One region of the Kitasatospora fiedleri genome, then DNA from elsewhere that is predicted to be linked to it. Evidence: riboswitches for the same ligand, from Rfam matches in the RefSeq annotation. Region 1 holds a riboswitch; the other holds the start of a gene.
The links. A riboswitch is a leader RNA that binds a small molecule or an ion and turns the genes downstream of it on or off. The one in region 1 is predicted to bind glycine.

Region 1 (6,563 bases):
TCCGCTCGACGTCCAGGTCGGCGCGGTCGACGTCGACCGTGCGGGGCGAGTGGTTCTCCAGGCCGAGCAGGACGGCCTTGGGGGTGCCGTGGCCGTGCCCGGTGGCGCCGAGCGAGCCGTACAGCTCGGCGCGGACGGTGGCGACCCGCTCCAGCAGGCCCTCGGAGCCGAGCCGGCGGGCGAACATCCGGGCCGCGCGCATCGGGCCCACGGTGTGCGAGGAGGAGGGGCCGATGCCGATGGAGAAGAGGTCGAAGACGCTGATGGCCACGGGGTGACGTCCTTGTCCGGTCTCGTGGTGGTGTGCCGGTTCCCGCCCGGTGGGGCGGGGCGCGGCATGGAACGGGGCACCGCGCGCACCTCTCCAGTGTGCGTGGTGCCCCGGGAAGCCCGGGCGGGCCGCCGGTCGGGCGGCCCGCCGGGCGGGGTCCTACAGCTCCGGGTAGAGCGGGTGGGCGGCCGCGAGCGCGGTCACCCGGGCCTTGAGCGCCTCGGCCTTGGCCGCGTCGAAGCCGGGCTTGAGCGCCTCGGCGATGACGTCGGCGACCTCGCGGAAGTCCTCGGCGCCGAAGCCGCGGGTGGCCAGCGCCGGGGTGCCGATCCGCAGGCCGGAGGTGACCATCGGCGGGCGCGGGTCGTTCGGGACGGCGTTGCGGTTGACCGTGATGCCGACCTCGTGCAGGCGGTCCTCGGCGTCCTGGCCGTTGAGCTCGCTGTTGCGCAGGTCGACCAGGACCAGGTGCACGTCGGTGCCGCCGGAGAGGACGGAGACGCCGGAGGCGGTCACGTCGTCCTGGAGCAGGCGCTCGGCGAGGATCTTCGCGCCCTCCAGGGTGCGGCGCTGGCGCTCCTTGAACTCCTCGGAGGCCGCGACCTTGAACGCGACGGCCTTGGCGGCGATCACGTGCTCCAGCGGGCCGCCCTGCTGGCCGGGGAAGACCGCGGAGTTGATCTTCTTGGCGTGCTCGGCCTTGGAGAGGATGACGCCGCCGCGCGGGCCGCCCAGGGTCTTGTGGGTGGTGGTGGTGACCACGTCCGCGTACGGCACCGGGGAGGGGTGCAGTCCGGCGGCGACCAGGCCGGCGAAGTGCGCCATGTCGACCATCAGCAGGGCGCCGACCTCGTCCGCGACCCGGCGGAACTCGGCGAAGTCCAGCTGGCGGGGGTAGGCGGACCAGCCGGCGATGATCAGCTTGGGCCGGTGCTCCTTGGCGAGGCGCTCGACCTCGGCCATGTCGACCTGGCCGGACTTCTCGTCCACGTGGTAGGCGACCACGTTGTAGAGCTTGCCCGAGAAGTTGATCTTCATGCCGTGGGTCAGGTGGCCGCCGTGGGCCAGGTTCAGGCCCAGGATGGTGTCGCCCGGCTGGATCAGCGCGAACATCGCCGCGGCGTTCGCCTGCGCGCCGGAGTGCGGCTGCACGTTGGCGTGCTCGGCGCCGAACAGCTCCTTGATCCGGTCGATGGCGATCTGCTCGACCACGTCGACGTGCTCGCAGCCGCCGTAGTAGCGGCGGCCGGGGTAGCCCTCGGCGTACTTGTTGGTGAGCACCGAGCCCTGGGCCTCCATGACCGCCACCGGGGCGAAGTTCTCGGAGGCGATCATTTCCAGGGTGGTCTGCTGGCGGTGCAGCTCGGCGTCGACCGCGGCGGCGATCTCCGGGTCGAGCGCGTGCAGGGACTGGTTGAGAACCGTCATCAGGGGGGTCTCCCGGTCAGGCGCCGGTGAAGGCGGTGTAGCCGTCGGCGTCGAGCAGCTCGTCGGTCGCCTCGACCCGGACCTTGAACAGCCAACCGCCCTCGAAGGGCTCCGAGTTGACCAGGGCCGGCTCGTCGATGACCGCCTGGTTGACCTCGGTGACCTCGCCGGTGGCGGGGGAGTAGAGGTCGCTGACCGACTTGGTGGATTCGAGCTCGCCACAGGTCTCACCCGCGGTGACGGTGTCACCCACTGCGGGGAGCTGGACGTACACGATGTCGCCGAGGGCGTCGGCCGCGTGCGCGGTGATGCCGACCGTCGACACCCCGTCCACGGCGGCGGTCAGCCACTCGTGCTCCTTGGTGTACTGCAGGTGCGTGGGGTTGCTCATGGCGTCATTCTCCAGGATCGCGGGAGGGGCGGGCGCGGCCGTCCGCTGGGCGGACGAACCGGAAAAGGACTGGCTCGGGGAGGAGGCCGGGGGAGAGGCCGAGGTCAGCGGGCACGCCGGTAGAACGGCAGCGCGACCACCTCGACCGGCTCGGCCTTGCCGCGGACGTCCACCGCGACGGTGCCACCCGGCTCGGCGTGCGCGGCGTCCACGTACGCGATGGCGATCGGCTTGCCCAGGGTCGGGGACGGCGCGCCGGAGGTGATCCGGCCGATCACGGCGCCCTCGGCGTCCACCACCGCGTACTCGGCGCGCGGGACGCGCCTGCCCTCGGAGACCAGGCCGACCAGCTTGCGCGGCGGGGCGGACTCGGCCGCGGCGGCGGCCTCCTCCAGCGCCTTGCGGCCGACGAAGGCGCCGTCGTTGGTGGTCTTGTCGAAGCGGACCACCCGGCCCAGGCCGGCGTCGAACGGGGTCAGCTCGGTGGACAGCTCGTGCCCGTACAGCGGCATGCCGGCCTCCAGGCGCAGCGTGTCGCGGCAGGACAGGCCGCACGGGACCAGGCCCTCGGCGGTGCCCGCCTCGGTCAGCGCGGTCCACAGGTGCGCGGCGTCGGCCGGGGCGCAGAACACCTCGAAGCCGTCCTCGCCGGTGTAGCCGGTGCGGGCCAGCCAGACCTGGCGGCCGGCCACGGTGGCGGGCAGCAGGGCGTAGTACTTCAGGCCGGGCAGGTCGGCGTCGGTCAGCTTGGCCAGGATGCCGTTCGCCTCCGGGCCCTGGACGGCGAGCAGCGCGTAGGCGTCCCGGTCGTCGCGGACCACGGCGTCGAAGCCGGCCGCGCGCTCGGTCAGCGCGTCCAGCACCACCTGGGCGTTGGAGGCGTTGGCCACCACCAGGTACTCGTGCTCGGCGGTGCGGTAGACGATCAGGTCGTCCAGGATGCCGCCGTCCTCGCGGCAGATCATGGTGTAGCGGGCGCGCAGCACGCCGAGCGCGGAGATGAAGCCGACCAGGGCGTGGTCGAGCAGCTCGCCGGCCTGCGGGCCGGAGACGGTGATCTCGCCCATGTGCGAGAGGTCGAACAGGCCCGCCTTCGTGCGGACCGCGAGGTGCTCCTCGCGCTCGCTGCCGTAGCGCAGCGGCATGTCCCAGCCCGCGAAGTCGGTCATGGTGGCGCCGAGCGAGCGGTGCAGCGCGTCGAGCGCGGTCAGGCGGAGGGACACGACAGGACTCCCGGGATCTGGAAACGGGCAGGCTGGGGCGAATCTCCCCCATCTGTCGTCGAACCTGAGAGCTTCGCCGCCTCCTGAACAGGATGGCGGCTTGCACCGTGGGTGGGCGCACGGCGCGGCCGTGTCCACTTTCCAGATCTGCCTCGCCCGGGCGGTAGGGGTGCCTGAGAGATTCCGGGGAGGACTTGCTCCTTCGGCGCCGGTCGCGGCCTGTGCCAGGCCGTTCCGGCTCTCCCGCGCGGGTTCGAGCGGCCGGTATGAAGTTAGGGCGGGCCCATCATGGCATGCCGGGGGCGGGTCGCGGGAGAGGGGGCCGGAGCGGGCCCGGCGGACGGGGCCGCACCGGGCCGCCGCGCCGGGTCCGCGCGCCGCTAATCTGATCGCAACCGCGGATGTGGAGGGCGAGATGGGGTTCCCGCTGGACGGGGTGCTGGAGGGCGGGCCCTGGCCGGCCAACGAGCTGGAGCAGGTGCTGACGGCCGCGCTCGGCGACCCCGGGGCGACGCCCCGGGTGATCGAGGTGCTGGCCCGCAGCCAGGTGTGGATTCCGCTGCCGTCCGGCACCTCCCCGGACGCCGAGGCGCTGGACCTGCCGACGCTGGAGCTGGCCGGGGCGCCGTACGTCCCGGTGTACTCCTCGCAGGAGCAGTACCTCCGGCACTGCCCGGGCATCCCGTTCGCGATCGCCCCGATGTGGGAGTTCGCCCGCGGGCTGCCGCTGGGCATCGGCGTCGCGGTCAACCCGGAGGCGCCGGTGGGCATCCCGGTGCCGCCGGAGGGCGTCGGCGAGCTGCGGCGCGGGCCGCGCGGCGAGCAGTGGGAGGCGCAGGGGGTGACCGAGGGGGCCCGGGTGGCGCTCAAGGAGCCCGAGCCGCACCAGGAGCCGTTCGCCTTCCTGGCCGCCGCGACCGGCGAACTCGTCGCGCTGCCCGGCGTCCTGACGGCCCGTCGGGCGCTGGCCCGGGTGGAGGGCGAGCCGACCCTGCTGTACGTCGGCGTGCAGCTGGACCCGGCGGCCCCCGCCGACCCGGCCGAGGTGAACACCGCGCTGGGCCGGGCGCTCGGAACCGCGCCGCCCAGCTGGGGCGTCCACCTGGTGCTGCTCGACCTGGTCGCCGATCCGGTGGTGGACTGGATGCTGGGGCGGGTACAGCCCTTCTACGTGCGGCCGTGACGGCGGCCCCGGTCCGCCGCGCGGGGCACGGCGGCATGACGGCTGTCGGGTGCGCCCCATAGGGTTGCCCGGAACACCGGAGCACGGCGGAACGGACGAAGAGAGTAGGCGGCGACGTGACGGGAGCAGCCGGCGACCCGGGGGCGGTCGAACGCGCCCTCGCAGCGGTCGCGCCGGAGCGCTGGGAGGCGTACGAGGGGCTGCTGCGGGCCCTGGCCGGCGGGCAGGTCTGGATGCTGCTCTGGCACGGCAGCCCCGGCAGTCCGGACGCCCAGTACGGGAACATGGACGTCGGCGGCCACGGCTACGCGCCCGGCGCGACCTCCCCCGGGCAGCTCGCGGCCAGCGGCTGGACGCGCGCCCACGAGGTGGTCTCCGGGCTGGAGATCGCCGCCGCGCTGTACCGCTCGCGCTGGGGCCTGTGGCTCGACCCGCACCGCCCCGGCGGCGGCGTCGGCGTGCCCTGGGCCGACCTGCGGCGGATCGCGCTCGGCCTGGACCGGCTGCCGGCCGGGCCGCTGCGGATCTCCGAACCCCCGGTGCAGGGCTCGCCGTTCTTCGCCGTGCTGGAGCAGCAGGCGGGCGAGGTGCGGCCGCTGCGCTCGCTGCGCCGGGCCTGGGTGCAGCCGGTGCTGGGCGAGGGCTACCTGGCGATCGGGCTGGACCTGTACGACACCTCGCCGCCGTCCGTGGAGGCGGCCCGGGCGCTGGTGCAGCGGGCGGCCGCGCAGGCGCCGGAGGGGCCCGGGGTGTCCACCGTGGTGATGGCCGACGAGTTCGACCCGGTGGCGATGTGGATGTGGGCCAACGCCCGCCCGTTCTTCGACCGGCAGGGCGCCCAGCAGGCCGGGCCGACCGGCTTCGGTCACGCAGCGCAACCGTCGGCCGGGCCGGCCCAGGGGTGGCCGCAGGCTCCCTGGCCGGGCTATCCGGGCCGTTGAACCTACCCTGACGCCCCGTCGGAAAACCCCCGCCCCGACCTTTTGCCCGGTCGGCGGGGGTTTTTTACCGCTCCATGATCTACGCGCGCAACCCCGCGTGCCACCTGGCGTTTTCCCGCCACTGGCGGGGTGTCGTCAGTGTGCCCCTTGACGGACGCGTAACAGCTGTGTGAAGAGCGATATGCGTCGACAACGGAATTGCATGCCAACAGATCACAGTTAGGCATCCTTCGGCATGGGGGTCTTCCGCCGGGCACTTCCCATGACAGAGAGTGCTGCGCAATGCGGAGCGCGACTCGAACCCCACGAAGGTGAACGCGTCCCCGCCAGCGCATGAACCGCACGACGCGTTTCTCCGTGCGGCAGCACCGTGCACGTCGGAGGCCTCCTGACCCGGAGCGCCCCAGCTCGGCGGACCTCCGGCCGGAGGCGGCCGAGGGATGCCCGCACCACCAGCAACGCCCTGCTTGCTCAACGCACTTCTGCACCGCCGCATCGGCGCCCGGCACCACCGAAACCGCTCTGCACTTCCGCACCGCACGCGACTCCGTGGGCCGGCCACCGTCGGCGAGGGGAACGAACTGACTCATGACCACACCCACCGAGACCCCTGGTTCGGCGGCCGACGCACAGCCTGACGGCTCGTCAATCGCCGAGCCGCCCAAGAAGATCGAGGGACGATCACCCGGTCGCATCGCCTGGGAGCGCCTCAAGCGCGACAAGGTCGCCCTGGCCGGCGGCGCCGTGGTGATCCTGCTGATCCTCGCGGCCCTCCTGGCGCCGGTGCTCACCGCGCTGTTCGGGCACCCGGTCGACGAGCCGCACGCGGACCAGATCAACCCCGACCTGGGCCTGCCCAAGGGCGCCTTCGGCGGCATCAGCGGCGACTACCTGCTCGGTGTCGACCCGACCTTCGGCCGTGACGTGTTCTCCCGAATCCTCTACGGCGCCCGGATCTCGCTGCTGGTCGCGCTCGGCGCGGCGGCGGTGGCGATCGTCATCGGCGTGGTGCTGGGCATCATGGCCGGCTACTTCGGCGGCTGGGTGGACTCGGTCATCAGCCGGGTGATGGACGTCCTGCTGGCCTTCCCGCAGCTGCTGTTCAGCATCGCGCTGGTCTCGGTGA
Region 2 (6,563 bases), 3.6 Mb from region 1:
GCACCCCCCGCCGATGCCCGTGGCGGGGGGTGCTCCTGCTGCTCGCGTGTGTCCAGTACGCGAGGGGGACGCCGTCAGGCGTCGGTCTTGGTGAGGGCCGGGGCGGCCTGCTCGGCGGGGGCCGGGGCGGACTTGACGGCCCGGATGGCGAACGGGACGGCGGCGGCCACCAGGCACATCGCGCCGGCCACCCAGAAGGCGTTCTGGTAGGCGTTCTCGGTGGGGAGCTGGATCGGCACCGGGAGCTTGAGGATGTCGCCGGTGAGGATCGCGCTCATCACCGCGGTGCCGACCGCGCCGCCGACGGTGCGCAGCACGGCGTTCATGCCGTTGGCGATGCCGGACTGCTCGGCGGGGACGGCGCCGTTGATGTAGGCGGGCATCGCGGCGTAGGCGAGGCCGACGCCGAGGCCGAAGACCGCGGAGGAGAAGTAGATGTCGAACTCGGCGCCGTGGCGCAGCGCCAGGTAGGCCATCGAGACGGCGCCGAGGAAGCCGCCGAGCACCAGCGGGAGGCGGGGGCCGCGGCGGGCGATCAGCAGGGCGCCGAGCGGGGCGGCGACCATCGAGCCGATCGCGGAGGGCAGCAGCATGACGCCGGCGTGCAGGACGGTGGCGGTGAAGCCGTAGTGGGTGAGCTTCTCCGGGGTCTGCGCGAAGTTGCTGATCACCATGAACGAGCCGTACATGCCGAAGCCGATCAGCAGGCCGGAGATGTTGGTGAAGGCGACGGCGGGGCGGGCCATCATCGACAGGTCGACCAGCGGGTGGGCGACCTTGGACTCGACCAGGAGCCAGACCAGGGCGACCACGGCGGCGACGGCGAACAGGCCGAGGGTGCGGGTGGACGTCCAGCCCCAGTGGTTGCCCTGGCTGACGGCGACCAGCAGGGCGGAGAGCCAGCCGGCCAGGGTGAGCGCGCCGAGCGGGTCGGCGCCGCCCTCCTTGTCGGTGACCGGGTCGGCGGGGACCCGCAGGACCACCAGCAGGACCGCGATCAGGCCGAAGACCAGGCCCATCCAGAAGATCGACTTGTAGCTCCAGTGCTCCAGCAGCAGGCCGGTGGCGACCAGGCCGAGGCCGGAGCCGACGCCCATCGAGGCGGAGATCGCGGCGACGCCGCCGGTCACCTTGTGCCGGGGCAGCTCGTCGCGGACGATGCTGATCGCCAGCGGCAGCACGCCGCCGCCCGCGCCCTGCAGCACCCGGGCGACCACCAGCCAGGTGAAGGAGTGGGTGCCCACCGCGAGGCCGGAGCCGAGCACCAGGCCGGCCAGCGAGACCAGCAGCATGGGCTTGCGTCCGCGCAGGTCGCCGAAGCGGCCCAGCAGCGGGGTGAGCACCGCCGCGGAGAGCAGGTTGGCGGTCATCAGCCAGGTGATGTTGGAGCCCGAGACGTTCAGTTCGCGGGCCAGGCCCGGCAGGATCGGGACGACCGCGGTCTGCACCACGCTGAAGGCCAGCATGGCCAGGATCAGGGCGGGCAGGACCCGGGCGCTGGTGGGCTTGGCGGCCGTGGGGGTGGGCTGTGGTGCCTCACTCACGGGGACTCCTCCGACAGGTTGCTTCAGAAAGGCGATGGTGCAGGGACTGAAGTAACGATGTCGGGAGATGCTTCACTCTGTCAAATATCGACCGGTGAAGCTTTGGCAAAGCGCCGGCCCCGACCCGCCGGAGCGGGCCGGGGCCGGACGGCCGACGGGCCGTCAGGAGCGCAGCGGCTCCGGGCGGGCGTGCTCCGCGCTGCCGTTCGCGGCGGCCGACTGCGGCCGGGCCGCCGGCGACTGCGGCTGCGCGTTCCACGGCCGGTGCTGCCGCGGCCCCTCGCCGTCCCCCTCGCCGGTGGTCGCGTCGTGCACCTCCACCTGCTCGCGGCGCAGCTCCTCGCGGACCACCTCCTCCTCGGTGTACCGCTCCACCACCAGCCGCACCCGCTCGATCGGCGCCAGGTACTTGCGCACCACCGGGCGCTCCTCGCGCAGCGTGACCTCCTCGACCGCCTCGGCGATCTCCTGCTCGCTCAGCGCCGCCCGCTCCGCGTCCGACACCGGAATCCGCTCCACCCGCACCCGCTCGCGCACCACCGGCACCCGGCGCTCCACCTGCTCGGTGGTCACGTACTTGCGCAGCCGGGTGGTGCCCACCTCGTGCCACTCGGTGCTGATGTCGATCCGCTCCTCGCGGCAGGTGATCTCCACCGGCGCGGTCGGCTCCGCCGCGGCCGACCGGGCGGACGGCTGCTGCTGCGACTGCGACTGCGACTGCGGGTGCGGCTGGGCCTGCTGGTGCCTGCCCGCGGCGTGCGCGGCCGGGGCCGCGGCGACGGTGCCGGGGGCGGGCGCCGGGGCGGGGGAGGAGGCGACGGTGCCGAAGTCGCGGTCCGGGGCGGGCGCCGCGGGCTCCTCGCGCGGGTGCTCCTTCGCGGTCGCCGCCGCCCCGGCGGTCCCGGCGGCCGCCGCCGTCCCGGCCGCCTTGGCCGTGCCGTCCACCGCCGCCGGGCCCGAACCGGCGTCGCCGCCCGTGTCCAGCCCGTAGTAGCGGTACAGCTGCAGCTCCTGGGCCGGCGAGAGGTGCTGGCCCACGCCGAAGTCCGGCGACTCCTTGATCAGCGACTTGTCGTACGGGACGCGCAGCTCGTCGCCCGCGAACTCGCTGGTGGTCAGCGGGACGAAGGCGTCCCGGCCGAAGATCCCCGTGCGGACGGCCGCCCACTCCGGTTCGCCGGTGGCGTCGTCCAGGTACACCTCGTCGACCGTGCCGATCTTGTCACCGTTCCGGTCGACCGCCTTGTGTCCGATCAGGTCGCGCGGATCGATATCGGTCTGCACGCTGTCCTCCAGTCCTGCTGCTCCTGGGAAGATCCGTCCGGAGGCGGCCGGAGGAGCGTGCCGGGCCGCCACTTCACACCAAACGGCACGTCACGGGCGGCGGCACCCCGGACACCGCCGTCCGGGGCAGATCACAGGGCCGCACCGGTGATCCGGGAGGCCCGCGCTGGTACCCTCGGAGGCGACCGCCGAGCCCGCTCGGGAGAGTCCCGGAACCGCCCGAACGGCGGGGTGCGGGGCGCCGAAGGAGCAACCCCTCCCCGGAATCTCTCAGGCATCCGTACCGAACGGGCCAGGTCACTCTGGAAAGCAGGGCAGGACCGTCGGCACCGGAGCCGGCCGACCCGCCCTCGCCGACGGTGCAAGCCGGGCGGGCCCGCGCGGTCCGGACGTGCGAAGCTCTCAGGTACCGATGACAGAGGGGGAGGCTGACGGGTTCGTACGCCCAGGCGCTCCCACGGCCGCCGACCGCGTGCGTACCACCGCCGGTCCGCGACCAGGAGGCCCGACCCCCATGAACGCCCAGCCGACGCTCAGCGACCTTGAGCAGGCCAGCCCCTTCGAGCACCGCCACATCGGTCCCGACAGCGACGCCCAGCAGAAGATGCTGGCCCAGGTCGGCTACGCCTCCCTGGACGAGCTGTCCGACGCCGCCGTCCCCGACGCCATCCGCAGCCTCACCGCGCTCGGCCTGCCCGCCGGCCGCAGCGAGGCCCAGGTGCTCGCCGAACTGCGCGAGCTGGCCGGCCGCAACCAGGTCCTCACCTCGATGATCGGCCTCGGCTACTACGGCACCTTCACCCCGCCGGTCATCCTGCGCAACGTGCTGGAGAACCCGGCCTGGTACACCGCCTACACCCCGTACCAGCCGGAGATCTCGCAGGGCCGCCTGGAGGCGCTGCTCAACTTCCAGACCGTGGTCGCCGACCTGACGGGCCTGGACACCTCCGGCTCCTCGCTGCTCGACGAGGGCACCGCCGCCGCCGAGGCGATGGCGCTGGCCCGGCGCGTCACCAAGAACAAGGCCGGCGTCTTCCTGGTCGACGCCGACACCCTGCCGCAGACCCTCGCCGTGATCGAGACCCGCGCCGAACCGACCGGCGTCGAGGTCGTCACCGCGGACCTGTCCGACGGCATCCCCGCCGAGATCGCCGAGCGCGGCGTGTTCGGCGTGCTGCTCCAGTACCCCGGCGCGTCCGGCGCGGTCCGGGACCCGAAGGCCGTCATCGAGCAGGCGCACGGGCTCGGCGCGGTGGTCGCCGTCGCCGCCGACCTGCTCGCCCTCACCCTGCTGCGCTCGCCCGGCGAGCTCGGCGCCGACATCGCCTGCGGCACCTCGCAGCGCTTCGGCGTCCCGATGGGCTTCGGCGGCCCGCACGCCGGCTACCTGGCCGTGCGCGCCGAGTACGCACGCAACCTGCCCGGCCGCCTGGTCGGCGTCTCCGTCGACGCCGACGGCAACCGCGCCTACCGGCTCGCCCTGCAGACCCGCGAGCAGCACATCCGCCGCGAGAAGGCCACCTCCAACATCTGCACCGCGCAGGTGCTGCTCGCCGTGATGGCCTCCATGTACGCCGTCTACCACGGCCCCGACGGCCTCGCCGACATCGCCCGCCGCACCCACCGCTACGCCGCCGCGCTCGCCGCCGGCCTGCGCGCGGGCGGCGTCGAGCTCGCCCACGACGCGTTCTTCGACACCGTCACCGCCGTGGTGCCCGGCCGGGCCGACCAGGTCGTCGCCGCTGCGCTGGCCGGCGGCGTCAACGTGCACCGGGTCGACGGCGACCGGGTGTCGGTGTCCTGCGACGAGACCACCACCCGCGCGCACCTGGCCGCCGTGCTCGCCGCGTTCGGGGTCGAGGACGCCGAGATCGCCGAGGACGCCGACGCGCTGCCCGCCGGGCTGCTGCGCGAGGACGAGTACCTCACCCACCCGGTCTTCCACAGCCACCGCTCCGAGACCGCCATGCTGCGCTACCTGCGCCGGCTCTCCGACCGCGACTACGCGCTCGACCGCGGCATGATCCCGCTGGGCTCCTGCACCATGAAGCTCAACGCGACCACCGAGATGGAGCCGGTCACCTGGCCCGAGTTCGGGCAGCTGCACCCGTTCGCGCCGGTCGACCAGGCGGCCGGGTACCTCACGCTGATCCGGGAGCTGGAGCAGCAGCTGGTGGAGGTGACGGGCTACGACGCCGTCTCGATCCAGCCCAACGCCGGTTCGCAGGGCGAGCTGGCCGGCCTGCTGGCCGTCCGGGCCTACCACCGGGCGAACGGCGACACCCAGCGCGACGTCTGCCTGATCCCGTCCTCCGCGCACGGCACCAACGCCGCCTCGGCGGCGATGGCCGGCATGCGGGTCGTCGTGGTCAAGACGCTGGCCGACGGCGACGTGGACGTCGAGGACCTGAAGGCGAAGATCGCCCAGCACGGCGAGCAGCTCGCCGTGCTGATGGTCACCTACCCGTCCACCCACGGCGTGTTCGAGACCGAGATCACCCGGATCTGCGCGCTCGTCCACGAGGCCGGCGGCCAGGTGTACGTCGACGGCGCCAACCTCAACGCGCTGGTCGGCCTGGCCAAGCCCGGCAAGTTCGGCGCGGACGTCTCGCACCTCAACCTGCACAAGACCTTCTGCATCCCGCACGGCGGCGGCGGCCCCGGCGTCGGCCCGGTCGCGGTGCGCGCGCACCTCGCGCCGTACCTGCCCAACCACCCGCTCCAGGCCGAGGCCGGCCCCGCGACCGGCGTCGGCCCGATCTCGGCCGCGCCCTGGGGCTCGGCGGCGATCCTGCCGATCTCCTGGGCGTACGTCCGCCTGATGGGCGGCGAGGGCCTCAAGCGCGCCACCCAGGTGGCCGTGCTGAACGCCAACTACATCGCCAAGCGACTCGCCCCGCACTACCCCGTGCTCTACACCGGCCCCGGCGGACTGGTCGCGCACGAGTGCATCATCGACCTGCGGCCGCTCAGCAAGGAGACCGGCGTCAGCGTCGACGACATCGCCAAGCGGCTGATTGACTACGGCTTCCACGCGCCGACCATGTCGTTCCCGGTCGCCGGGACGCTGATGATCGAGCCGACCGAGTCCGAGGACCTGCACGAGATCGACCGGTTCTGCGAGGCGATGATCGCCATCCGCGGCGAGATCGAGAAGGTCGGCGCGGGCGAGTGGGCGGCGGACGACAACCCGCTGCGCAACGCCCCGCACACCGCGGCGATGCTGGCCGGCGAGTGGGCGCACCCGTACACCCGCGAGGAGGCGGTCTTCCCGGCGGGCGTCAACCCGGCGGACAAGTACTGGCCGGCGGTGCGGCGGATCGACGGCGCGTACGGCGACCGGAACCTGGTCTGCTCGTGCCCGCCGCTGGACGAGTACGACGCGTGAGCGCGTAGCGGGAGCGTAGAAGCCGCCCGGCCGGGGGAGTTCCCTCGGCTGGGCGGCTTCGGCGTCGTCGCCTTCCGCTGCGCGCAGTTCCCCGCGCCCCTGGCGGGGCGGGGAGGCGGAGGACGGGGAGGCGCCTCCGGCGGGGCCCTGCGGGGCGGGGGAGGATGACGGAAGCCGCTCGGCCGGGGAAGTTCTCTCGGCTGGGCGGCTTCGGCGTCGTCGCCTTCCGCTGCGCGCAGTTCCCCGCGCCCCTGGCGGGGCGGGGTGCCTCCGGCGGGGCCCCGGGGGCGGGGGCGTCAGGAGTAGACGGGGCCGGTGAACTTCTCGCCGGGGCCGGTGCCGGGGGC

Region 2: another riboswitch for glycine. It lies ahead of gcvP (aminomethyl-transferring glycine dehydrogenase); the one in region 1 lies ahead of gcvT (glycine cleavage system aminomethyltransferase GcvT).

Annotation. Positions count from the first base shown of each region.
Region 1 covers NZ_OX419519.1:5,084,058-5,090,620, forward strand. The annotation lists gene QMQ26_RS23405 (L-serine ammonia-lyase) at 1-271, opposite strand, end outside; gene QMQ26_RS23410 (serine hydroxymethyltransferase) at 431-1,699, opposite strand; gene gcvH (glycine cleavage system protein GcvH) at 1,716-2,090, opposite strand; gene gcvT (glycine cleavage system aminomethyltransferase GcvT) at 2,195-3,259, opposite strand; glycine riboswitch at 3,356-3,464, opposite strand; glycine riboswitch at 3,465-3,569, opposite strand; gene QMQ26_RS23425 (enhanced serine sensitivity protein SseB) at 3,729-4,496, shown strand; gene QMQ26_RS23430 (enhanced serine sensitivity protein SseB C-terminal domain-containing protein) at 4,613-5,437, shown strand; gene QMQ26_RS23435 (ABC transporter permease) at 6,026-6,563, shown strand, end outside.
Region 2 covers NZ_OX419519.1:1,460,935-1,467,497, reverse strand. The annotation lists partial or broken gene QMQ26_RS07135 (DNA polymerase IV) at 1-48, shown strand, start outside; gene QMQ26_RS07130 (MFS transporter) at 75-1,544, opposite strand; gene QMQ26_RS07125 (PRC and DUF2382 domain-containing protein) at 1,707-2,828, opposite strand; glycine riboswitch at 3,018-3,124, shown strand; gene gcvP (aminomethyl-transferring glycine dehydrogenase) at 3,343-6,216, shown strand; gene QMQ26_RS07115 (DUF1844 domain-containing protein) at 6,513-6,563, opposite strand, start outside.